One region of the Rhizobium indicum genome, then DNA from elsewhere that is predicted to be linked to it. Evidence: predicted binding sites of a transcription regulator. Region 1 holds the regulator's gene; each other region holds the start of a gene.

Region 1 (5,615 bases):
TCTTTTGGCGCTCGCGATTTTCCCTCATATTTCAATCGATTATTCTTGCCGGATTTGATTGGAGGTTGCATTCTGGCCGCCTTCGCAGCCGGGCTTGGGCGGTTCATGCAGGAGTTGACGACAGTCGAATTGCGGCCGGAAGCAGGCGAAGGCCTTGCCGACTCCTCCAGTTTTTCACCACCTGTCGTGGTGACGCGGCCGACACGGACGCAGTCGGCGACACCATTGCGCCACCGGCTGCCGGCCGCAGCCTCGCAATTGCTGCGTGCCGGCATGCGCATGCTGGGCGAAGAGGCGGACCACGGCCGCCTGCTGCTGTTTTCGCCGGTCTTCCTCGGCGCTGGGTCAGCCGTCTGGTTTCTCGCGGCATCGGATTTTTCCCTCGTTGCATCACTGCTCTGCCTGTCGGCGGTGACAGTGGCGGTTCTCATCGCCAGCCGCAGCCGGGCGGCAGTGCGGGCAACGCTGCTGGCGCTCTCGCTCGTGGTCTGCGGCATGGTCACGGCGCAGTTCGAGAGCCGGCGGGCTTCGACCGTGATCCTCGATTCATCAGTGACGACCACGGTGACCGGCCGTGTCGAGCGGCGCGAAGGCGATGGTCGCGGGCGGTGGCGCTACATTCTTGCGGTCACCGGCACTAAGGCACCGGAGCTGAAGCGGCGGCCGGAACGCATCACCGCCATCGCCCGCGGCGCGGACGCGGCCTTCGAGATCGGCGATATCATTACCGGCAGGGCGCGGCTGACGCCGCCGGCAGGTCCGGCACTTCCCGAACTCAACGACTTCTCCTTCGGTGCCTATTTCGATGGCATCGGCGCCAACGGCTTCTTCTACGGTGCACCGACGAAGGTCGATGCGCAGGCTGGTCCCCAGGCTGCCAGATCGACGGCTGAAACGCTGCTCGAAGGGCTCTACCGGCTGCGCAGCGGCATTGGTGACCGCATAAGGTCGATCCTGCCCGGCGACACCGGCGCTTTCGCCGCTGCTCTGGTGACGGACGAGCGGCGTGCCATCTCGAATGAAACGACGGAGGCGCTGCGCCAGTCCGGCCTGGCTCATATCATCGCCATCTCCGGTCTCAACATGGCGCTGTCGGCCGGCATCTTTTTCGTCGGCTTCCGGATGCTGCTCAGCCTCTTTCCCGGCATTGCTGAGGCCTACCCGACGAAGAAGATCGCTGCCGCCGGCGCGCTCATCGCTGTCACCGCCTATTTCCTGATTTCGGGCTTTGCGGTCTCTGCCGAACGCGCTTTCATCATGATGGCCATCATGTTGGTTGCCGTCTTCTTCGACCGGCCGTCGATCAGCCTGCGCAATGTCGCTCTCTCCGCGCTCGTCATCGTCGTCATTTCGCCGTCCGAGGTTTTGGGTCCGAGCTTCCAGATGTCTTTTGCAGCGACATTGGCGCTGGTCTCGGGCTATCAGCTGTGGAAGGACCGGCGCGTCCGCGAAAACGCCTTCCTGAAGCTGCCGATCATCAGGCCATTCGTTACGGTTGCGGGCTTCTTCGGCGGCATCTTCCTGACCTCGCTGATCGGCGGTTTTTCCACCGCGCTGTTTTCGATCGAGCATTTTCATCGCCTGACCGCCTACGGCCTGCCGGCAAACCTCGCGACAATGCCGATCATCTCCTTCATCATCATGCCGGCCGGCCTGCTGGCGATGCTGCTCATGCCTTTCGGCCTGGACGTTTTGCCTTGGAAGGTGGTGGGATTCGGCCTCGATCTGGTGATCGCGGTCGCAAAGACGGTGTCCGGCTGGGATGGCAATATAGACGTCGGCCGCTTGCCCGCCTGGTATTTCGCCGTCGCCGTGGCAGGCTTTCTGCTGCTGACGCTGCTCCGCACCCGATTGCGCCATGTCGGCACATCGATCATCGCGGTCGCAACGCTCATCCTGCTGCTTCTGCCGGGTCCCCGTCCGCCGGATTTGGTGATTTCGGAGGATGGCAGTCTCGTCGCAATCGTCGAGGCGGCGGCCATGGCGTCCAACCGTGAAAGACCGCCGGATTTCATCTTCGACCAGTGGCAGAGAGCGCTGGTCCTGCCGAGGCATGATCCGCCGAAGATGCTGGATGGTCCTGCTATCCCGCCTGAGGGAGAAGACCGCCGCGTCAGGCTTTCCCGCGATCAGCAGAACGAAGCAAGGACCGCGATGCGGGCGGCCACAGCGGGCGGAGACGCAAACCGCTTTTCCTGCGTCAAGAAGGCCTGGTGCACATCAAGGCTCGCCAATGGTCAGGTGGTAACCGTCATCGACAATGCCGCCTATCTCGGTCCGGCATGCGACGCGGCCGATATCGTCGTGACCTCGGTCCGCCTTCGCTTCAACAGCTGCCGCTCGGGTGCGACGCTCTTCACCGGTGAGACGCTGCGCAGGACCGGATCCATCGAGTTGCGCTTCACGGACGCCGGCCTGGAGGTCGCAACCGCATTCGATGCATTGTCGCGGCCATGGATGCGCCATCGCGCCTATGACTGGCGCAGCAACAGCTTTACCGAATCGGGCCTAGCCAATGTCAGTGATAGCGGCGAATGAGACCGACGAGTTTACCCTGAACCTTGACACGGTCCGGCCCGAAAATCCGGGTCTCGTAAGCCGGGTTGGCGGCCTCCAGCGCGATCGAGGCGCCCTTGCGGCGGAAGCGCTTGAGTGTCGCTTCTTCGTCGTCGACGAGAGCAACGACGATGTCGCCAGGACTTGCGGTGCTGCCGTTGCGAATGATCACGGTGTCGCCGTCGAAGATGCCTGCGTCGATCATCGAATCGCCCTTGACCTCCAGCGCATAATGTTCACCGGAGCCGAGCATGTCGGCCGGAACGACGATGTCGTGGGTATTGTTCTGGATCGCCGAGATCGGCACACCGGCAGCGATTCGGCCCATGACCGGCACGGAGACCGAGTTGCCGTTGTCGGCGACGGGCTTTGCGGGAGCAGGGGCGGTGACCGGCTGAGGTTTGCCGAGGCTGCCCTCGATGACGCTCGGCGAAAAGCCGCGCCGGGGCTGAATGCTGGGGCTGTAGGCCTCCGGAAGCTTGATGACCTCAAGCGCGCGGGCGCGGTTCGGTAGGCGGCGAATGAAGCCTCGCTCCTCCAGCGCCGTAATCAAGCGATGAATCCCGGACTTGGAGGCGAGGTCCAGGGCATCCTTCATTTCGTCGAAAGATGGCGGAACGCCGGATTCCTTCATGCGCTCATGAATGAAAAGGAGAAGCTCCTGTTGTTTGCGCGTGAGCATCGACGTTGTGACCTCGTGATTGAAACAAATCCAGAACAGACACTATATGTTCCATATGTGTTCCGCAAGTAGCTAAATTTCCGTAAAACTTGGCGCCAACTCGTTGAGATTTTTATTTTCATTCGCCGGATTGGCACACAAGTCTTGCCTTGGGCGGCACTCTCACACATCTCTGCCGTGTTAGGAGAGGGGGATATCATGAACGAGCACTCCGCCAAACCGCACCCGCTGGATCATGTCGTGCTGCCGGTCGTCAATATCGATCTGGCGCGCGAGAGGCTCGGCAAGCTCGGCTTCACCGTTGCCGCCGATGCGCGCCATCCCTTCGGAACGGAGAATGCCTGCGTCTTCTTTGCCGACAAGACCTATCTGGAGCCGCTCGGAATTGCGAGCGTCGAGGAGAGCGAGGCATCAGCGCGGCAAGGCAATGTCTTCACCGCCCGCAACCAGGCCTTTCGCTTCCGCTGTGGCGAGGAGGGGCTTTCGGGGCTGGCTTTCGGCAGCAAGGATGCCGGCATCGATCATCAGAATTTCGTCGGCAACGGATCGAGCGCCGGCGAGATGCTGCAGTTCACCCGGCCGATGACGATGCCGGACGGTTCCGAGACGATTGCCGGCTTCAAGCTGGCTTTCGCCGGCGACCTGCGCGCGCCTGATCTCCTGCTCTTCACCGTCGAGCGCGTCACGCTGCCGGCTGACCGCGCCGCGCTGGAGACGCATGCCAATGGCGTCACCGGCCTAATCGAGATCGCGCTTTGCACGCCGGAGCCGGCCGCCTTCGCTGCCTTCGTCAGCCTTGCCGTGGCGCAATCGGCAGTCGAGAAGACCGGGTTCGGCGTCAATATCGCAGCATCGAATGCGAAAATCAGCCTGATGACGCCGGAAGGGCTGGAGGCCTATTTCGACATCGCCGGCTCATCCGCAGATCGCGGCCTGCGCGGCCGGGCAATCCTCTTCACTGTCGCCGATCTTGCCGTGACAGAAGCGCATTTGGCTGCTAACGGGGTGACATACACGCGCAAGAACAATCGCATTCTGGTGAAGCGCGCGCCCGGGCAGGGCACGCTCTTCGCCTTCGAGGAAACACGATGAGCACTGATACGAATTCCGAAGTCAGGATCGGCGAAGGCCAAGGCCAGGTCACTTTTTCCAATACCGGCCGCCTGTCGCTGATTGCCGGTCCCTGCCAGATGGAGAGCCGCGACCACGCCTTCATGGTTGCCGGCACGCTGAAAGAGCTTTGCGGAAAGCTCGGCATCGGCCTCGTCTACAAGAGCTCCTTCGACAAGGCGAACCGGACCTCGCTTTCGGCCGAACGCGGTATCGGGATCGAAAAGGGCATGGAGGTCTTTGCCGACCTCAAGAAGGAATTCGGCTTTCCCGTCCTGACCGACGTTCATACCGCCGAGCAATGCGGGGAGGTGGCAAAGGTCGTCGATGTCCTGCAGATCCCGGCCTTCCTTTGCCGCCAGACCGACCTTCTTATCGCCGCCGCCAAGACCGGCCGCGTCGTCAATGTCAAGAAGGGCCAGTTCCTCGCTCCCTGGGATATGAAGAACGTCCTGAAGAAGCTCAATGCCAGCGGCAATCCGAACGTGCTGCTGTGCGAGCGCGGCGCCTCATTCGGCTACAATACGCTGATTTCCGACATGCGTTCGTTGCCGATCATGGCGGCGATGGGCGCGCCCGTTATCTTCGATGCGACCCATTCCGTGGCGCAGCCGGGCGGCCAGGGCGAATCCTCCGGCGGTCAGCGGGAATTCGTGGAAACCCTGGCGCGCGCCGCTGTGGCTGCCGGTATTGCTGGTGTCTTCGTCGAAACCCATCAGGACCCCGACAATGCCCCTTCCGACGGCCCGAACATGGTCTATCTCAAGGACATGCCGCGGCTTCTCGAAAAGCTGCTTGCCTTCGATGCGGTCGCCAAGGCCTAAGGTTCAGCTTGACGTTCAACAGTCTGACATGATCGTGCTATAGGCCACATCCGAACGCTGGTCCGAAGGCTATTGCAGCATTGTAATTTGCACGCCTTCGACTAAGACAGGTTTCGAACCATTTATCACCCACCGAGCAGGAAGAACCCATGACTGCAATCACCGATATCATCGCCCGCGAGATTCTCGATAGCCGTGGCAACCCCACCGTCGAAGTCGATGTCTATCTCGAAGATGGCAGCATGGGCCGCGCGGCCGTTCCCTCGGGCGCCTCGACGGGCGCGCATGAAGCGGTCGAACTGCGTGACGGCGGCAAGCGCTACCTCGGCAAGGGTGTCGAAAAGGCGGTCGAAGCCGCCAACACCGAGATCTTCGACGCGATCGGCGGCATCGACGCCGAAAACCAGATCCAGATCGACAACATCATGATCGAGCTGGACGGC
Region 2 (5,615 bases), 410 kb from region 1:
GGTGCAGGCCGAACCGGGCCTGAAGAAGACCGTGACGCTCGATCTCGACCTGCGCAAGAGCAACGGCCAGAGCCTGCCGGTGCAGATCATCCACAGCGTTACGTCGATGCGCGACGGCGCACCCGGCGAAAGCCGGACGATCGTGCTGGCGCGTGAAAAGAGCGATGCCGGCGGCCAGTCCGCTTCGGCCGCCGCCATGCGCTTCACCCGCTTCTTCAACAATACGCCGATGGCGATCGCCTCGGTCGACGGCAACGGGCGCATCCTGCGGACCAACGCGCCGTTCCTGAAGATGTTCTCCGGCGTCGTCTCGCGCGACGACCTCGAAAAGGCGCCGCATCTCGAAACCATCGTGCAGGAGAGCGACCGGCCACAGCTGGCCGCGGCGCTGGCGGCGGCCAAAGACCGCCAGGGCGACATCGCGCCCCTCGACACCCGCACACCGACCGACGAGGCGCGCTATTTCCGCTTCTATGTCAATGCCGTCATCGACCAGAGCGACGAGGCGCCAGAGGAGGCGGCGATCGTCTATGCCGTCGAGGTGACAGAGCAGAAGGCGCTGGAAGCGCAGATGGCGCAGACGCAGAAGATGAATGCCGTGGGAACGCTCGCCGGCGGCATCGCGCATGATTTCAACAACGTGCTGACGGCGATCCTGCTTTCCTCCGACCATCTGCTGCTGCAGGCGCGGCCGGCCGATGCCAGCTTCGCCGACCTGATAGAGATCAAGCGCAACGCCAACCGCGCCGCCGTGCTGGTGCGCCAGCTGCTCGCCTTCTCGCGCAAGCAGACGATGCGGCCCTCGGTGCTGAACCTCACCGATGTCGTCGGCGACCTGCGCATGCTGGTCGATCGGCTGCTTTCCGGCACCAATGTCAAGCTCGACGTGCAATATGGCCGCGACCTCTGGCCTGTGAAAACAGACCTTTCGCAGTTCGAGCAGGTGCTGATCAATCTCTGCGTCAATGCGCGCGACGCGATGCCCGAGGGTGGCACGCTGACATTGCGCACCCGCAATCTGACCGCTGCCGAGGTCTCTGCCTTCAATTACTCCTACATGCCGGCCGAGGACATGGTGCTGGTCGAAGTCGCCGATAACGGCACCGGTATCGCACCGGAGATCATGGACAAGATCTTCGAGCCGTTCTTCACTACCAAGGATGTCGGCAAGGGCACCGGTCTTGGCCTCGCCATGGTCTACGGCATCGTCAAACAGTCGGGCGGCTACATCCAGCCGGAATCCGAAGTCGGCAAGGGCACGACCTTCCGCGTCTTCCTGCCGCGCCACATTCCGGAGCCGGCGGTGGCCGCCGAAGCAGGTTCGATCGACGGCGCCATCGCCGGGGCCGAAGTGGTGCCGCTGCCGGTATCGCCGCAGCAGCCGGAGGACCTGACGGGATCGGCCGTCATCCTTCTCGTCGAGGACGAGGAGGCGGTGCGCCGCGGCGGCAAGCGCATGCTGGAAACGCGCGGCTACACCGTGCACGAGGCGGGCTCGGGCGTCGAGGCGCTGGCCATCTTGGAAGAACTCGACGGCAAGGTCGATATCGTCGTTTCCGACGTCGTGATGCCCGAAATGGACGGGCCGACGCTGTTGCGCGAGCTGCGCAAGACCTATCCCGACATGAAGTTCATCTTCGTCTCGGGTTATGCCGAAGATGCCTTTGCCCGCAACCTGCCGCCGGAGGCGAAGTTCGGCTTCCTGCCGAAGCCTTTCTCGCTGAAGCAGCTTGCTGTTGTGGTGAAGGAGACGTTGGACGGGTGAGGAGGTTTGACGGAGAGGTCGTGCCGTGTTGGCCCCCCTCTGCCCTGCCGGGCATCTCCCCCACAGGTGGGGAGATCACAAGGGGCGAACGCTTCCCATCACATCAACGCTTCACCGAGTTGAAAGGGACATTTGTTCAGAAAGCCGGTGGCTCCAGCCAATCTCCCCACCTGTGGGGGAGATGGCCGGCAGGCCAGAGGGGGCTTGCTCGGCATAACCGGCAGCCCGTAGCTCTCATTCACCCAGCGCCACCGCAATCTCAGCAGCAAGCCGCGCGTTGTTTTCGACGAGCGCGATGTTGGTCTTCAGGCTCTGGCCGTCCGTCAGGTCGAAGATGGTCGACAGAAGATAGGGTGTGACCGCCTTGCCGGTGACTTCGTCGCGTTCGGCGCTGTCGAGCGCCCGCTCGATATAGATTTCCATCTCTTCGCGCGCGATCTCGTCGGCCTCGGGCACGGGGTTGGCGACGAGCATGCCGCCGTCGATGCCGAGTTGTTCGCGCACCGTCTGGAAGTTGGCGATGGCGGCCGGGCTGTTCAGCGACAGCGGGCTGTGGATGCCCGAGGAGCGCGACCAGAAGGCGGGGAAATCCTCGCTCTCATAGGTGACGACAGGCACGCCGCGAGTTTCCAGCACTTCCAGCGTCTTCGGAATGTCGAGGATCGCCTTGGCGCCGGCGCAGACGACGATGACGCCGGTGCGAGCGAGTTCCTCGAGATCGGCTGATATATCGAAGCTTTCTTCGGCACCGCGATGCACGCCGCCGATGCCGCCTGTGGCAAAGACACGGATGCCGGCGCGCGCCGCCGCGATCATCGTGGCCGCGACCGTGGTGGCGCCGGTGCGGCGCTCGGCGATGGCGAAGGCGAGATCGGCGCGCGACACCTTCATCACTTCGGTCGCCTTGGCGAGTTGCTCCAGTTCCGCGGCTTCAAGACCAATATGCAGCGTGCCGTGAATGACGGCGATCGTTGCCGGCACTGCACCCTGTTCGCGGATGATCGCCTCGACGCTGCGGGCCATCTCGATATTGCCGGGATAGGGCATGCCGTGGGTGATAATGGTCGATTCCAGCGCCACCAGCGGTGCGCCGCGCTGCTTGGCGCTGGCGACTTCCTTCGAATAGGCGATCGGCAGAAGAGGGGAGATGGGCTTGGTCATGGTCTTGTCCTGTGATCGACAGAGCATGATGCCGAAGTGACGACATCATGCTCAACTATTTAATCAGCCGCTTCAATGCAGAATTCTGACCTGGGGAACAAGGGCAAGCGCCTCATTCAGCAGATCGGGCGTCAGATTTTCGTTGACGGCGTGCCGCGACTGCACGGTCAGTATGGCGGCCGCAGTGCCGTGGCGGACGGCCTCTTCGAGCGAAAGGCCTGATATCAATGCGGCGAGTGTGCCGGCCGCAAGAGAATCGCCGGCACCCGTAACATCGGCGACGGTGTCGGCGATCGGTGGCTGCAGCGTCATGGCGCGGCCCTCGCAAAGCGCGACGAGCTCGCGCCGGCCGCGGGTGACGACGGCATTCCTGATGCCAATTTCATTCAGCAACGGCGGCCAGCCCGCAGCCTCTTCCGGCCGCTCGCCGGTAAGAGCGGCAGCTTCAGCCTCATTCAGGAACAGGTAGTCGATATCCCCGATGCAGGGTTTCAGCCTGACGACCTTGGCCGGCGAGATGGCGATTGCCGCAACAGGCTTGGCGAGGGAATGCGCCTTTGCGACGATCGCCGCGATCGTCTCTTCCGGCAGGTTGGCATCGAAGAGGATGAAATCGTGGGCGGCGAAGGCCTCCCGCACCCAGCGGATGGACAGACGCCGCGGCACGAAGAAGCGGTAGAGATCCATGTCGGCAAGGGCGATCACCAGATTGCCGTCCTTCTCGATGATCGCCGTGTAGCTCGGCGTCTTGCGATCGAGGAAGACGAAGGGCCGGTCGTCGATGCCGGCGAAATCGGCAGCTTCTCCGACCGTCTCGCCCATCGGATCGCCGCCACGCGGCGAGATCATCGTCACCTGAAAACCGAGCCTTGCCAGGTTGCGCGCCGCATTGAAGCCACCGCCGCCCGGCTCCTCGAACCATGTGCCGGGATTGCTGGCGCCAGGCGCCGTCTCGCCCGAGATGCGGCCACGCCGGTCGATATGCGCACCGCCGAGAACAAGAATCTTTTTCTTCATCCGATCCGCTCTCCCGATGCCCGAAGGACGAATCGATACGGTGCGCCCTGACGCGGCGGAGTCGGCACTTTTGGCCTAAGCCGTTGCTTTTCATTGATAAAACAAATGCAGAACACGTGTCGTTTTACCTTTTTCTTTCAACTGTTTGATCGCCTATTGCGAGAATGGAACAAATAGGGTACAAACTCGACATTGCTTGAGCGGCTTCAATAACCTAAAGGTGGATCGGATGTCTCAGAATTCATTGCGGCTGGTAGAGGACAAATCGGTGGACAAAAGCAAGGCGCTTGAAGCGGCACTCTCACAGATAGAGCGGTCGTTCGGCAAGGGCTCGATCATGAAACTCGGCTCCAACGAGAATGTTGTCGAGATCGAGACGATCTCGACCGGCTCGCTTGGTCTCGATATTGCACTCGGCGTTGGTGGCCTGCCGAGGGGCCGCATCATCGAGATCTACGGGCCGGAAAGCTCCGGTAAGACCACGCTTGCATTGCAGACGATTGCCGAAGCGCAGAAGAAGGGCGGCATCTGCGCCTTCGTCGATGCCGAACATGCGCTCGATCCCGTCTATGCCCGCAAGCTTGGCGTCGACCTGCAGAACCTTCTGATCTCGCAGCCCGATACCGGCGAGCAGGCGCTTGAAATCACCGATACGCTGGTGCGCTCCGGCGCCGTCGACGTTCTCGTCGTCGACTCGGTCGCTGCCCTGACGCCGCGTGCCGAAATCGAAGGCGAGATGGGCGATAGCCTTCCCGGTCTTCAGGCGCGCCTGATGAGCCAGGCGCTGCGCAAGCTCACCGCTTCGATCTCGAAGTCGAACACCATGGTTATCTTCATCAACCAGATCCGCATGAAGATCGGCGTTATGTTCGGTTCGCCGGAAACGACGACGGGCGGCAATGCGCTGAAGTTCTATGCTTCCGTGCGCCTAGACATCCGCCGCATCGGCGCGGTCAAGGAGCGCGAAGAGGTGATCGGCAACCAGACCCGCGTCAAGGTCGTCAAGAACAAGATGGCGCCGCCCTTCAAGCAGGTCGAGTTCGACATCATGTATGGCGAGGGTGTTTCCAAGACCGGCGAACTGGTCGATCTCGGCGTCAAGGCCGGCATCGTCGAAAAGTCGGGCGCCTGGTTCTCCTATAACAGCCAGCGCCTCGGCCAGGGCCGTGAAAACGCCAAGACCTTCCTGCGCGACAATCCGGATCTCGCCCGCGAGATCGAACTGTCGCTGCGCCAGAATGCCGGCCTGATCGCCGACCGCTTCCTGCAGAACGGCGGACCGGACCCCGATGACGGCGATGGCGATGCCACTGCGGAAATGTAATTTTCGCGCCTAAACTCATCGGACAGTTCCAACCGGCCGCATTCCTGATGAGAATGCGGCCGGTTTTGTTTGTCTGCTGGACAGCGGCGGGGGTGAACGTTAAAAGCCGATGAATTTAAATTACCTGCCTCCGGCAGCATTGAAGGGCATAGCATGAGCGGTGTGAACGATATCCGGTCGACCTTCCTCGACTATTTCAAGAAGAACGGCCATGAGATCGTTCCGTCGAGCCCGCTCGTGCCGCGCAACGACCCGACGCTGATGTTCACCAATGCCGGCATGGTGCAGTTCAAGAACGTCTTCACCGGCCTCGAAAAGCGTCCCTATTCGACGGCGACGTCTTCGCAG
Region 3 (5,615 bases), 1.9 Mb from region 1:
TGCCCCAGCGTCCAGTCAAAGGCCGTATCACTTTCGATCATCTGCCGCAGTCTGTCCTCGAGCCGAGGACTTTGGCATTGCCCCAGCACCGCTCCGCCGAGCGCAAACCAGGTGATCAGCTCCATCAAACGAGCCTTGGCAATGACGCCGGGAAGCCTCGTCAGATTGCCGGGCTGACAGCAATAGTCAAACAATGCCGCGGCTTCCTCCGGCAGGTTCGAGGTGCCTGCCGGGACAGGCCTCGATGGAACGGCGATCGATCCCATCCTGGTATAGGCTTCCTCGAAGAGCTGTCGCGGAACAGGGAGCGCCAGGGTCTGATACTTCTGCGGCGCCTTGGGAATGTTCTCCATCGTCAACGGTCTGTAGTCGGGCAGCAAGCCATAGGCGCCCGCCTCGAGGCGCAAAGCCTTGTCATCTGCCATGACGATCTTCGTTCCCGATTGCACCTGTATCAACAGGGGGCTGGTATTGACGAGACGAAAAAAACAGGCCCGCCCACCCTGACGGATCAAACTGGCCGGAACGGGAAAGACGTCGTCGAGCATATGTTCTCCGGCAACAGGATGGGAGCGCGGCGAGCGGCGGCCTCTATAGAGCGCGCGCTGCCTCGCTGGCCTCTATCATCGGGAATATCAAAGCCGGATGCCAGCGGCAACATTCAGCTCAAGCCGCAGGATTTGAGCCCGTGCGACTGGCCTGAGATCGCCGTCGAGGCTTGCGAGCGCAGCTTGAGACCAGACGGCATTACCGCCGGTCGGACCTGCGGACATAATCGACCAATGCGCGCAGCTTCAGCGGCTGCCTCTGGCGCCTGGAGTAGTAGAGATAGAAGCCCGGAAAGGGTGGACAGAAATCCTCCAGCAGCGGCACGAGTTCCCCGCGGTCGATGACGGACTGGAAAGTCTCCACCATGCCGAAGGTGATCCCTGCCCCGGCGCAGGCCATGCGGATCATCATTCCCATATCGTTGGTCGTGACTGCGGGATCGACGGAGACGTCGAAGTCGCGATCATTCTCGGTGAATTCCCAGCGATAGGGTGCCGTATCCGGGCGTGGCCGCCATCCGATGCAGGCATGGTTCTGCAACTCGCTGGGATGGCGGGGATGGCCGCGGCGCTTGAGATAGCTGCGGGATGCGGCGGCGCATTGTCGCTGCTCTTCGGAGACTGATATGGCGATCATGTCCTGTTCGATCACTTCGCCGAGCCGGACGCCAGCGTCGAACCCGGCCTCGACGATATCGAATTCGTCATCGGTGATGGTGATATCGAGTTTGATGTCAGGGTAGGCTTCCATGAAGCCGGCCAGCAACGTGCCGGATAGAAAGTTCTCGGCGATCGAAGAAACGGTGATCCTGAGCCAGCCGCTCGGGCGCGCCTGCATTTCCCGCACCGCCTGCATTGCGTCCTTGACCTGCCGGACCGATGGACGAACCGCGTCGAAGAACACTTCGCCGGCTTCGGTCAGACTGACGCTGCGCGTTGTGCGCTGGACCAGGGCGACGCCGACCCGATCCTCGAGGCGCTGCAGGGCCTGGCTGACGGCGGAGCGGGTGACGCCAAGCCGCTCGCCGGCGAGCCGGAAGTTGCGCGCCTCCGCTACCGCAAGAAAAACTGAAATACCTTCGAGATCGTCGACCATTGGTTAGCACTTCTAACCAAGCCATCCTGGATTGGCAACTTAATCACTCAGGTTCTCCGTACTATCTTTCAGTCGAGGTCAACGAAGGCTTCGAAAGGCAAGGCAATGCGAAGGATTTTCAGAAGCCCCCTCCTGCAGTTTCTCGCGGTGGTCACCCTGGCTGGCGCGGCGACCAGTTCGTCCGCCGCCGACACCGTGAACGACCGAGAAACTCAGCAACAACAAACAAGCGAGAACAGAATGCAGCAACATCCCTATGTCGGCATATGGGTTACGGATGATGGCCGCGTCCGCCACGAACTTCTGCCCAATGGCCGCTACGACGAAGCTCGTGGCAGCCGGGAAAGCGCCTACCGGGGACGCTACGAAGTCACCGGAAGCCACATCGAATATTGGGATGACACGGGTTTCACGGCCGACGGCGATTTCGTCGACGGCAACACCCTCCATCATGGCGGCATGGTGCTTCGGCGCAAATGATGTGCCGCCTGAAAGGCAACGATGCGCTACGCGCAAATTTCGATGCCTGGGCGGAGACGACGCTCAGCGCCGATTTTCCCACCTGACCACCAAAAACCCTCAGCCGCATCGCCAGGCGAGCGGCGTATAATGGAGCTTGAAATGTCTGATATCAAAGGAAAAGTAATTGCCATCACCGGCGCCAGCAGCGGTATCGGAGAGGCCGCGGCAAAGATGCTGGCTGCCGCAGGCGCCCATATCGTGATCGGCGCCCGCCGCACCGAGCGCCTGGAGGAACTCGCCGGCGAAATCGCCGCAAACGGCGGGACGGTGCGCCTGCGACAGCTTGATGTCACCGACCGTTCCCAGGTGGAGGCCTTTGCAGGCTTTGCCCGCTCCGAATTCGGCCGGCTGGACGTCATCATCAACAATGCCGGCGTCATGCCGCTCTCGCCGCTCGAGGCTCTCAAGGTCGATGAGTGGAACCGGATGGTCGACGTCAACATCAAGGGCGTTCTCTACGGCATCGCGGCGGCGCTTCCGATCATGAAGGCGCAGGGATCAGGGCAGATCATCAACCTGTCTTCGATCGGCGGCCACAGCGTCTCGCCGACGGCGGCTGTCTATTGCGCGACGAAATTCGCGGTGCGGGCGATCTCGGACGGATTGCGGCAGGAGACCGATCGTATCCGCGTGACCGTCATCTCTCCCGGCACGACGACATCGGAACTGGCCGACACCATCACCGATCCGACGGCGCGGGACGCGATGAAGGCTTTCAGGGCGATCACCATCAGCCCCGAGGCCATCGCCAATTCGATCCTCTACGCCGTCAGCCAGCCTGATGATGTCGATGTCAGCGAGATCATCATCCGGCCGACAGCCAGCCCGCATTGAGCGGCGAACGCTGTTGTTAGAGATCGCCGCCGCCTAAAAACCCAGCGACTGCTGGGCGGGCGGCGGCGGTGCAAGGTTGACGCCTTCGAGCTCCAGCATGCGGGCCTTCGATGACGACCCGCCGGGCGCCGAGAAGCCGCCGATCTTGCCGCCGGCCGCGAGTACGCGGTGGCAGGGGATGATCAGAGCGACAGGGTTCTTCGCCATTGCCTGGCCGACGTCGCGGGCGGCTTCCGGCCCGACGCCGAGCTCCTTCGCCAGCGCGCCGTAAGTGGTGGTGCGGCCCCAGCCGACGCGCCTTGCCGCCGCATAAATATCCCGGAAGAAGGCATCCTGGCCGGCAAGATCGAGTTCGACGCCGGAAAAATCCGTCTCCTCACCCTGGAAATAGCGTTTCACCGCCGCGACCGTCTCCAGCACAGCAGGCGTCGGCGTGCCGGCTTCGGCATCCGGCAGGCGGCGCAGCAAGAGCCGTTCGGTCGCTTCTGCTGCTTTGGTCGGCAGTTGGAAGCGGGTGATGCCGGCATCGCTCCAGGCAATGCCGCAGAAACCGCCCGCGGTTTCGAAGATGAGATAGTGGTGCGTTGTCTCAGCCATGACACAGCCTCCGCGTTTTCGATGACCCTCAAAATCGTATGGGACGGCCGCTGTTTCAACCCGTTTCTTGCGCGCGCCGGGCTTTCGGGAAAGATCGCGATCCCCCCAGGAAACGTACATTCCATCCGGCCCCGGGGGTGATGATCTGATTAGTTCGACGGCCAGCATATTGGGAGATTATGTTCTCTTTTTGTTCTTGCTTTTCTTTCTTTCAAGAATATCCTGCTTGCTTTTTGGAGACGACGAGGAGGGTCATGACGACCTGAAATTCTATGAATCAGATGCTCCTCGAGTTCGGAGACGACAAAAAAAGGCGCAGACGGCCGGGCAAGACTCACGATGCTAAACACCGACTTTTCTTCGCCCTCTATCCTCCTGACGCCATCGAGCAGCAGGCGGCGTCGATCGCCCATGACTATTGTCGAGCCTTCTCCCTTTCCGGCAAGCCGCGGCTGACGACATTGCATGTAACGATCATCTGGGTCGGCGACTATGCGAGCCTGCCGGAGGATGTGGTCTTCGCAGCGCTACAGGCCGGCGCCGCAGTCGAGAGTGCCCCGATCGCAATGAGCTTCGATCGGATCATGCGATTCCCGCAGGCCCGAGCGCTTGTGCTTTGCGGCGAAGGCGGTCGGAAACCGCTCACCCGACTGCGTGTTCAACTTGGCGTCAGCATGCACAATGACGGATTTCCCCACAATATTGGCGGCAATTTCAAGCCGCACATGACACTGCTCTACGACCGCAAAGCCGTGCCACCGGCGACCCTCGACACACTCGTTTCATGGACGGCGTCCGAATTCCTGCTCATCCACAGTGTTCTCGGAAAAACCGAACATCGGATCATCGATCGCTGGCCGTTGCTCGGCTGAGGAAAGCGAGATCCGCGGATCTCGGCTTGCGCTTGCCTGATTTCCGCGCATAAAGCTCCGAAAGCCTGTTCCGGGGCATTGGTGCAAACGGGGAGCGAAATCAGCATGGACGTTTCAGAGATCATCATCCCTGGAGATACGCCGGGAACGGAGTGGCGGTTGCCGGTGCTGCGCTTTAAGGGCCGCGATCCGAAGGCGCCGAAGACCTATATCCAGGCGGCTCTGCATGCCGGCGAGCTGCCTGGAACGGTGCTGCTGCATTTCCTCTGCGAGCGGCTGCGGCAGGCGGAAAGCCAAGGCGGGATCGCCGGCGACATCACCATCGTGCCGCAGGCCAATCCGATCGGTGCGGCGCAATCGCATTTTGGCGAGCTGCAGGGTCGTTTCGATTTGGGCTCACGCACCAATTTCAACCGGGATTTTCCGCTGATCTCCATTGTCGATCGCGCGACGCTGATCGAGGATCTTGATGATTACCCGGCTACCGACAGATTGAAGCGGCAGCTGCTGCATATGGCGCTTGGGGCTGATCTCGTGCTCGACCTTCATTGCGACGACGAATCCCTGCAATATGCCTATATCGACGAGGCCTTTTGGCCGGAGGCGGCCGATCTCGCCGCCGCGCTAGACATGGAGGCCGTGCTGCTTTCGGATGGCGAAAGCTCGGCCTTCGAGGAGGCCGTCGGCTTTGCGTGGAAATATGAAGTTCCAGGCGAACGCCGGCCCCGGCTGCCCGGCAAACTCTCCGTCACCGTCGAGCTGCGCGGCAAGCGCGATGTCGATCCGATGCTGGCGAAAAAGGATGCGGACGGGCTCTGGCACTTCCTCGCAACACGGGGGATCGTTGGCGACGAAAAGCCGGCGGCAACGGCATTTTCCGGTCCGGCCGTGCCGCTCGACAATGTCGAGATCATCCGCACACCAGAAGGCGGCGCCGTGCTCTTCCACCGCGATATCGGCGAGAGGATTGCGGAAGGTGACCGCCTAGTGACGATCGTCACCCGGCCGGGGCAGCCGGGCGGCAGCATCGAGCTCACCGCGCCGCAGGACGGGCTGATCCTGACCCGGACCTCCGACCGGCTGGTGCGGCGGCGCGGCGACCTGATGAAGATCGCCTGCGACGAACCCAGCAAGGCTTCCCGCAAG
Region 4 (5,615 bases), 2.2 Mb from region 1:
CCATCAGCTTGTCGAGATCTTCCTGGCTGACCTTGATCGGCAGGATGCCGTTCTTGAAACAGTTGTTGTAGAAAATATCGGCGAAGCTGGTCGAGATAACGCAGCGGATGCCGAAATCCAGAAGCGCCCAAGGTGCGTGCTCGCGCGAGGAGCCGCAGCCGAAATTGTCGCCGGCAACCAGGATCTTGGCATCGCGATAGGCCGGCTTGTTCAGCACGAAATCCGGGTTTTCTGAGCCGTCTTCGTTATAACGGGCTTCGGCGAAGAGGCCGGTGCCGAGACCGGTGCGCTTGATCGTCTTCAGATAATCCTTCGGAATGATCATGTCGGTGTCGACGTTGACAACCGGCAGGGGCGCTGCAACGCCCGTGAGCTTCACGAATTTATCCATGACCCATGCTCCATTTCAGCAAATCTACTTCCAGAATTTGCATCTAGTCCAGTTTTTCGCCGAAATGAAGGAGAATCTTTCACAGATGGCGGCCACGCGACGTTTCGCGCGGTCCGCTCAATTGCGCCTGTCCCTTATTTGGACGCTGCGTTCAACCCCCAGAGGACGCCGAACGGATCACGAAGCTGGCCATAGCGGTCGCCCCAGAACATCAGTTCGACCGGCATGACGACTTCGGCGCCGGCGGCAACCGCGCGATCCCACCAGAAATCGATATCATCGATCACCAGCTGGATTGCAAAGCCTTCATGGCCTTTGAAGGGATGGCCATATTCGGGATAGGCGTCCGACAGCATCAGGGAACTGCCGTTGATGTAGAGATGCACATGCATCGTTCTGCCGCTCTCGTCGACCGGCACGAGATATGCCTCTTCGGCGCCGAAAGCCTTCTTGTAGAATTCCGCAGCTTTCACCGCGCCGCCGACCGTAAGATAGGGCAGCAGGCCGTTCTTGACCGGTGGCATCTTGGTCGGGTTGCTCTCTGTCGTCGCATCCATGCTTGTCCTCCATTCGTTTTTTGAACGCCGGCTGAATGCCTGGCTGCTTCAAGGACGTAGCATGGAAGCGTGATCCGACAGTGTCGGCCGAAATTTTTCGGCGAACCAAAATTTTCAGCAAAAAGGTGATCAGAGATCGATGATCGTGCCGCGGCCGTCGTTCCAGACCCGCATCTCGCGCTGGCCGTTATTTGCCTTGGCGCGGACCGGAGCGGGCTTCATCTTCATCGAAAGCGCGCGTCCGACCATGAGCACGGTCAGGATGCCGCCGACGGCAAGCGTCACTGAAAAGGTGAGAAGCAGCATCGCCACGAAAACGGTGGCGCCGGCAAGCATGAGGAAGATGGAGCGAATGTTCTGCATGTTAGAGACCTTTCTTCGGAAAGGAATGTGGTCCTTCTCTTTCCTCTCTGCAAGGCAAGCATGGCTTTTTGTTGTTCTGTGGGAGGTTCTGGGGTGGGCTGCTTGCTTCGGCTTTCAAAGCTTGGCAGTAATTCGCCATGAGCCGAAACCCGACGACCCGCCCCATCCGCCTGCGCCGTTCGGTGCTGAGCGTGCCTGCCATCAATCCCCGCGCCCTTGAAAAAACCCATGCGGTCGATTGCGATGCGGTGATCTTCGATCTCGAGGATTCCGTGGCGCCGGAAAAGAAGGCGGAAGCGCGGGAAAATCTGAGGAATTTCTTTTCGGCTCGGCCGCTCCAAGGCAAGGAGCGGATCATCCGCATCAACAGTCTGTCCACCAATTTCGGCCTGGCGGACATGGAGCTGGTGACGGCGCTTGGTCCCGATGCCGTGCTGCTGCCGAAGGTCGACGAGCCGCAGGATGTCATGGCGGTGGGCGACCTTCTCTCCGAGGCCGATGCATCGGAAGATCTGCGCATCTGGGCGATGATCGAGACACCGCGCGGCATCCTCAATGCGGCTGCTATCGCCGAAGCCGGGCGCACGCCGGGCTCACGGCTCGATTGTCTCGTCGTCGGGCTCAACGACCTGCGCAAGGAAACCGGCGTGCTGCCGCAGCCGGGGCGGAACTATCTCGTGCCGTGGCTGATGCAGGTCGTCCTTGCGGTCAGCGCTTACGGGCTCGATGCGATCGACAGCGTCTTCAACGATTTCAGGGACGAACAGGGTTTCGATGCCGAATGTCTGCAGGGCCGGGCCATGGGCTTTGCCGGCAAGATGCTGATCCATCCGGCGCAGATCGAGCCCGCCAACCGGCATTTCGGTCCGGATCCGGCAGCGATTGCGGAAGCGGAGGCGATCATAGCAGCCTTTGCCGACCCCGCTTCCGATGGGCTGAATGTCATCAATGCAGGCGGGCGGATGGTCGAGCGGCTGCATCTTGTCCAGGCGGAAAGTCTGGTCCATAAAGCGCGCCTTATCGCAGCCCGCCAGGCTGCAGCACGAAAGACGATGTGATGAAACTCTACCGCTTCCTGACCGGTCCCGACGATGCTTCCTTCTGCCATAAGGTCACCGCCGCCCTCAACAAGGGCTGGTCGCTGGAGGGCTCGCCGACCTATGCCTTCAATGCCGCAACCGGTGCGATGCAGTGCGGCCAGGCCGTCGTCAAGCATGTCGAAGGCAAGGACTACGATCCCGAGATGAAGCTCTCCGAGCAGTGAGGTTTTAGCGCATAACCCCCGAAAATCGTAATCGATTTTCGGGGGTTATGCGTGATTGAAAGTGATAGCGCGTCCTTAGCGCGTCCTTGGACGCGCGGCGCTCTATCGTTCGGCGGCTTCCTCGGCGCTGGCCTCGATCCGCTCCATGTCATCGTCGCTCAGCCCGAAATGGTGGCCGATCTCGTGGATCAGGACGTGGGTGATGATGTCACCGAGCGTCTCGTCGTTTTCAGCCCAGTAGTCGAGAATGGGACGGCGGTAGAGGCGGATGCGGTTCGGCATCTCGCCGGTTTCCACCGTGAAACGTTCGGAAATGCCCCTGCCCTCGAAAAGGCCGAGCAGATCGAAAGGGGTTTCCAGCGCCATGTCCTCGAAAACGTCGTCATCGGGGAAATCTTCGATCTCGATCGTGAGGTTGGTCGTCAGTTGGCGGAATTCATCCGGGAGATGGCTGTAGGCCTCCATCGCCAGCGACTCGAAGGCGCTGATCGTCGGCGCATGGCGGTCCCGCCAATCATCGCTCTGGTCTATGCGGGCCATGAATATTCCTTCCTTTGCGGGCCCATATAGAACCTTTATCGCCGATTTTCGAGTGCGGAATCAAAGGCAGGAATATTTTCATAGAAAATGGCCGTTGACTCTTCATTAGCTCTCTGGAATCTATAAGAACATAACAGGAACAAGACGGATTGGAGAACGCCATGGCGCAGCACGCCCTGGCGCGCGAGCGGCTTTTTGCGCTCCGCGAAACCATCGCCAGACTGGAGGGAAGGCCCGCGCCGGCGCTTGCTGCAGCGGAACGGGAAGCCGTGGCGGAAGGACGTAAGACCCGCCAGGAGCGCACGCTGCCGCCCCTGCCGTTTGGGGTGGAGTTTCTCGACGGGGCGCTGGAAGGCGGCCTGCCGCTTGATGCGATCACCGAATTCCGTTCCGCTCTGTCTCGCGATGCCGGTGCTGCAAGCGGGCTGGCGATGGCTGTTGCCGCGCGGCTGCAAAAACAGGAAGCGGATGCCGGCCGCCTTCTGCCGTTGCTCTGGATCGGCGATGCCGTCGGCACGCTGGAGGCCGGCCGTCCCTATGCTCCCGGGCTTCGGGATTTCGGACTGAGCCCGGAGCGGTTTCTCCATGCGGCGCCGCGCAAGCTGGATGAGGCGCTCTGGCTGGCGGAGGTGGCGGTGGAAAGCGCTGCCTTCTCGGCCGTCATCTTCGAAGTGCGGGGCAATCCCGTCCATTTCGGCCTGACCGAAAGCCGCCGGCTCAGTCTCAGGGCGCATGCTGCCCGCCGTCCGCTCTTTCTTGTCCGTCAAGCGGGAGCGGAGGAGGCAAGCAGTGCGGCCTTGCGTCTGCATGTCGAACCGGCCCCGTCCGCTCTGCGGCCGTTGCCGGATGGATCGACACTTTCCGGCAGCATCGGCAATCCGATTTTCCGTCTCACACTGGAGAAGAGCCGAAATCCGGCCCCGCTCTCCTTTCTTCTGGAGTGGAATCCCCATGAACGCGAATTTCTCCCTGTCGCCGAACCAAACCTCGTTCGTCCTCCAGGCGAACAGTCAGCGCATTCTGGCGCTCAGCTTCCCGCATCTGCCAACGGATCGCATCGCTCGCAAGCGATGGGGGCTCTCCTGGCGTTCGAAAGGGCGTCCTGAGACGCCGCCTATCGTCTGTTCCGGCAAGCTCAACAATGCCATGCGGCTGACGGCACTGGACGAGTTGGCCGAAAGGCTGGGGTTGAGGAAGGAGCTGGGCGTTGCCGAAGCGCGCGCCATGTACCCGATGCTCGAGGTCGCGGAAGAGGATCCGGCGGCCGACCGCCGGTTGCTGGAGGCAATTGCCGACTGGTGCGACCGCTATACGCCACTGGTGGCGTTTGACGGCAAGGACGGTCTGTTTCTCGACATTAGCGGCTGCGCCCATCTTTTCGGCGGTGAAAAGGCGCTTCTCAAGGATGTGCTGTCGCGGCTTTTTCATATGGGGTTCGATGCCCGCGGTGCGATCTCATCGTCACCCGGCCTTTCCTGGGCCGCGTCCCGCTTCGGGCAAGGCGGCGTGATCGAGGACGAAGAGACGGAACATGTGCTGATGTCCTTGCCGGTTGCAGCCTTGCGGCTGGAAGGACAAACCGTCGATGCCCTGAAGAAGCTCGGTCTGAAATATATCGGCGACGTCATCGATGCGCCGCGAGCGCCGCTGACCCGCCGGTTCGGCCCGGAGCTGCTTCTGCGTCTCGACCAGGCGCTGGGACGTGAAGAGGAGCCGGTCTCGCCCCGGCGTCCTGTTGCCAGCCTCTCGGCCGAAAGCCGGCTGATCGAGCCCATCGGGACGGAAGAGCAGATCCTTGCCGTCACCAGGCAGGTCGCCTTATCGCTGCAGCCGTCGCTGGAGGCGCGGGGGGCTGGAGGGCGGGTGTTCGAACTGGTCCTGTTCCGCGTCGACGGCAGGGTCTTTCGTATCTCCGTCGGCGCTTCGCAGCCGCTTCGCGAACCAAAGTTCATCGCCGGGCTTTTTTCCGAGCGATTGCAGGCGGTCTATGACGATCTCGATGCCGGCTATGGTTTCGAGATCCTGCGGTTGAATGTGTTGCGGCACGATCCCTTCAACGAGGCGCAGGGTGATTTCGAGGGCGACCGTCAGGGAGAGGTCTCGCTTTCGGCCTTCGTCGACCGGGTCTCGGCCCGGCTTGGTGCGGATTGCCTGCAAAGCTTCCAGCTCCGCGAGAGCCATGTGCCGGAACGCGCCGTCATCACGGTTCCTGTGATGGAGAGCCTTCCCAGGCGGAAGATAGCGCAGGACATCCAGCTTCCTTTCCGCGAAGAGCGCCCGCTGCGGCTCTTTGCAACGCCGGAGCCCGTCGAGACCATACTTGCTGAAGTGCCGGATGGTCCGCCGCAGATCTTTCGCTGGCGGCGCATGCAGCATCAGGTGGCAAGAAGCGAAGGGCCGGAACGGATTGCCATGGAGTGGTGGATCGATGGAAGTGACGCCGAGGCGCGTGACTATTTCCGCATCGAGGATGAGACTGGACATCGTTTCTGGATCTATC

The links. The regulator LexA, encoded in region 1, represses DNA repair genes until DNA is damaged. The targets are predictions, from matches to a motif close to TGTTCNNNNTGTGTTCNG.
Region 2: the regulator LexA is predicted to act here: its motif matches at 4,109-4,126, upstream of recA (recombinase RecA).
Region 3: the regulator LexA is predicted to act here: its motif matches at 3,778-3,795, upstream of FFM53_RS11800 (2'-5' RNA ligase family protein).
Region 4: the regulator LexA is predicted to act here: its motif matches at 3,240-3,257, upstream of FFM53_RS36295 (ImuA family protein).

Annotation. Positions count from the first base shown of each region.
Region 1 is NZ_CP054021.1:484,551-490,165, reverse strand. It holds gene FFM53_RS02335 (ComEC/Rec2 family competence protein) at 106-2,538, shown strand; gene lexA (transcriptional repressor LexA) at 2,519-3,238, opposite strand; gene FFM53_RS02325 (VOC family protein) at 3,437-4,330, shown strand; gene kdsA (3-deoxy-8-phosphooctulonate synthase) at 4,327-5,172, shown strand; gene eno (phosphopyruvate hydratase) at 5,322-5,615, shown strand, end outside.
Region 2 is NZ_CP054021.1:79,007-84,621, forward strand. It holds gene cckA (cell cycle histidine kinase CckA) at 1-1,765, shown strand, start outside; gene FFM53_RS00335 (pseudouridine-5'-phosphate glycosidase) at 2,000-2,926, opposite strand; gene FFM53_RS00340 (carbohydrate kinase family protein) at 2,999-3,943, opposite strand; gene recA (recombinase RecA) at 4,173-5,267, shown strand; gene alaS (alanine--tRNA ligase) at 5,421-5,615, shown strand, end outside.
Region 3 is NZ_CP054021.1:2,366,207-2,371,821, forward strand. It holds gene FFM53_RS11775 (helix-turn-helix domain-containing protein) at 1-548, opposite strand, end outside; gene FFM53_RS11780 (LysR family transcriptional regulator) at 748-1,644, opposite strand; gene FFM53_RS11785 (Atu4866 domain-containing protein) at 1,750-2,124, shown strand; gene FFM53_RS11790 (SDR family oxidoreductase) at 2,266-3,000, shown strand; gene FFM53_RS11795 (methylated-DNA--[protein]-cysteine S-methyltransferase) at 3,034-3,597, opposite strand; gene FFM53_RS11800 (2'-5' RNA ligase family protein) at 3,870-4,469, shown strand; gene FFM53_RS11805 (M14 family metallopeptidase) at 4,575-5,615, shown strand, end outside.
Region 4 is NZ_CP054021.1:2,734,496-2,740,110, forward strand. It holds gene leuD (3-isopropylmalate dehydratase small subunit) at 1-391, opposite strand, end outside; gene FFM53_RS13515 (VOC family protein) at 526-948, opposite strand; gene FFM53_RS13520 (hypothetical protein) at 1,078-1,311, opposite strand; gene FFM53_RS13525 (HpcH/HpaI aldolase/citrate lyase family protein) at 1,449-2,369, shown strand; gene FFM53_RS13530 (DUF1737 domain-containing protein) at 2,369-2,575, shown strand; gene FFM53_RS13535 (metallopeptidase family protein) at 2,678-3,115, opposite strand; gene FFM53_RS36295 (ImuA family protein) at 3,277-4,221, shown strand; gene FFM53_RS13540 (Y-family DNA polymerase) at 4,262-5,615, shown strand, end outside.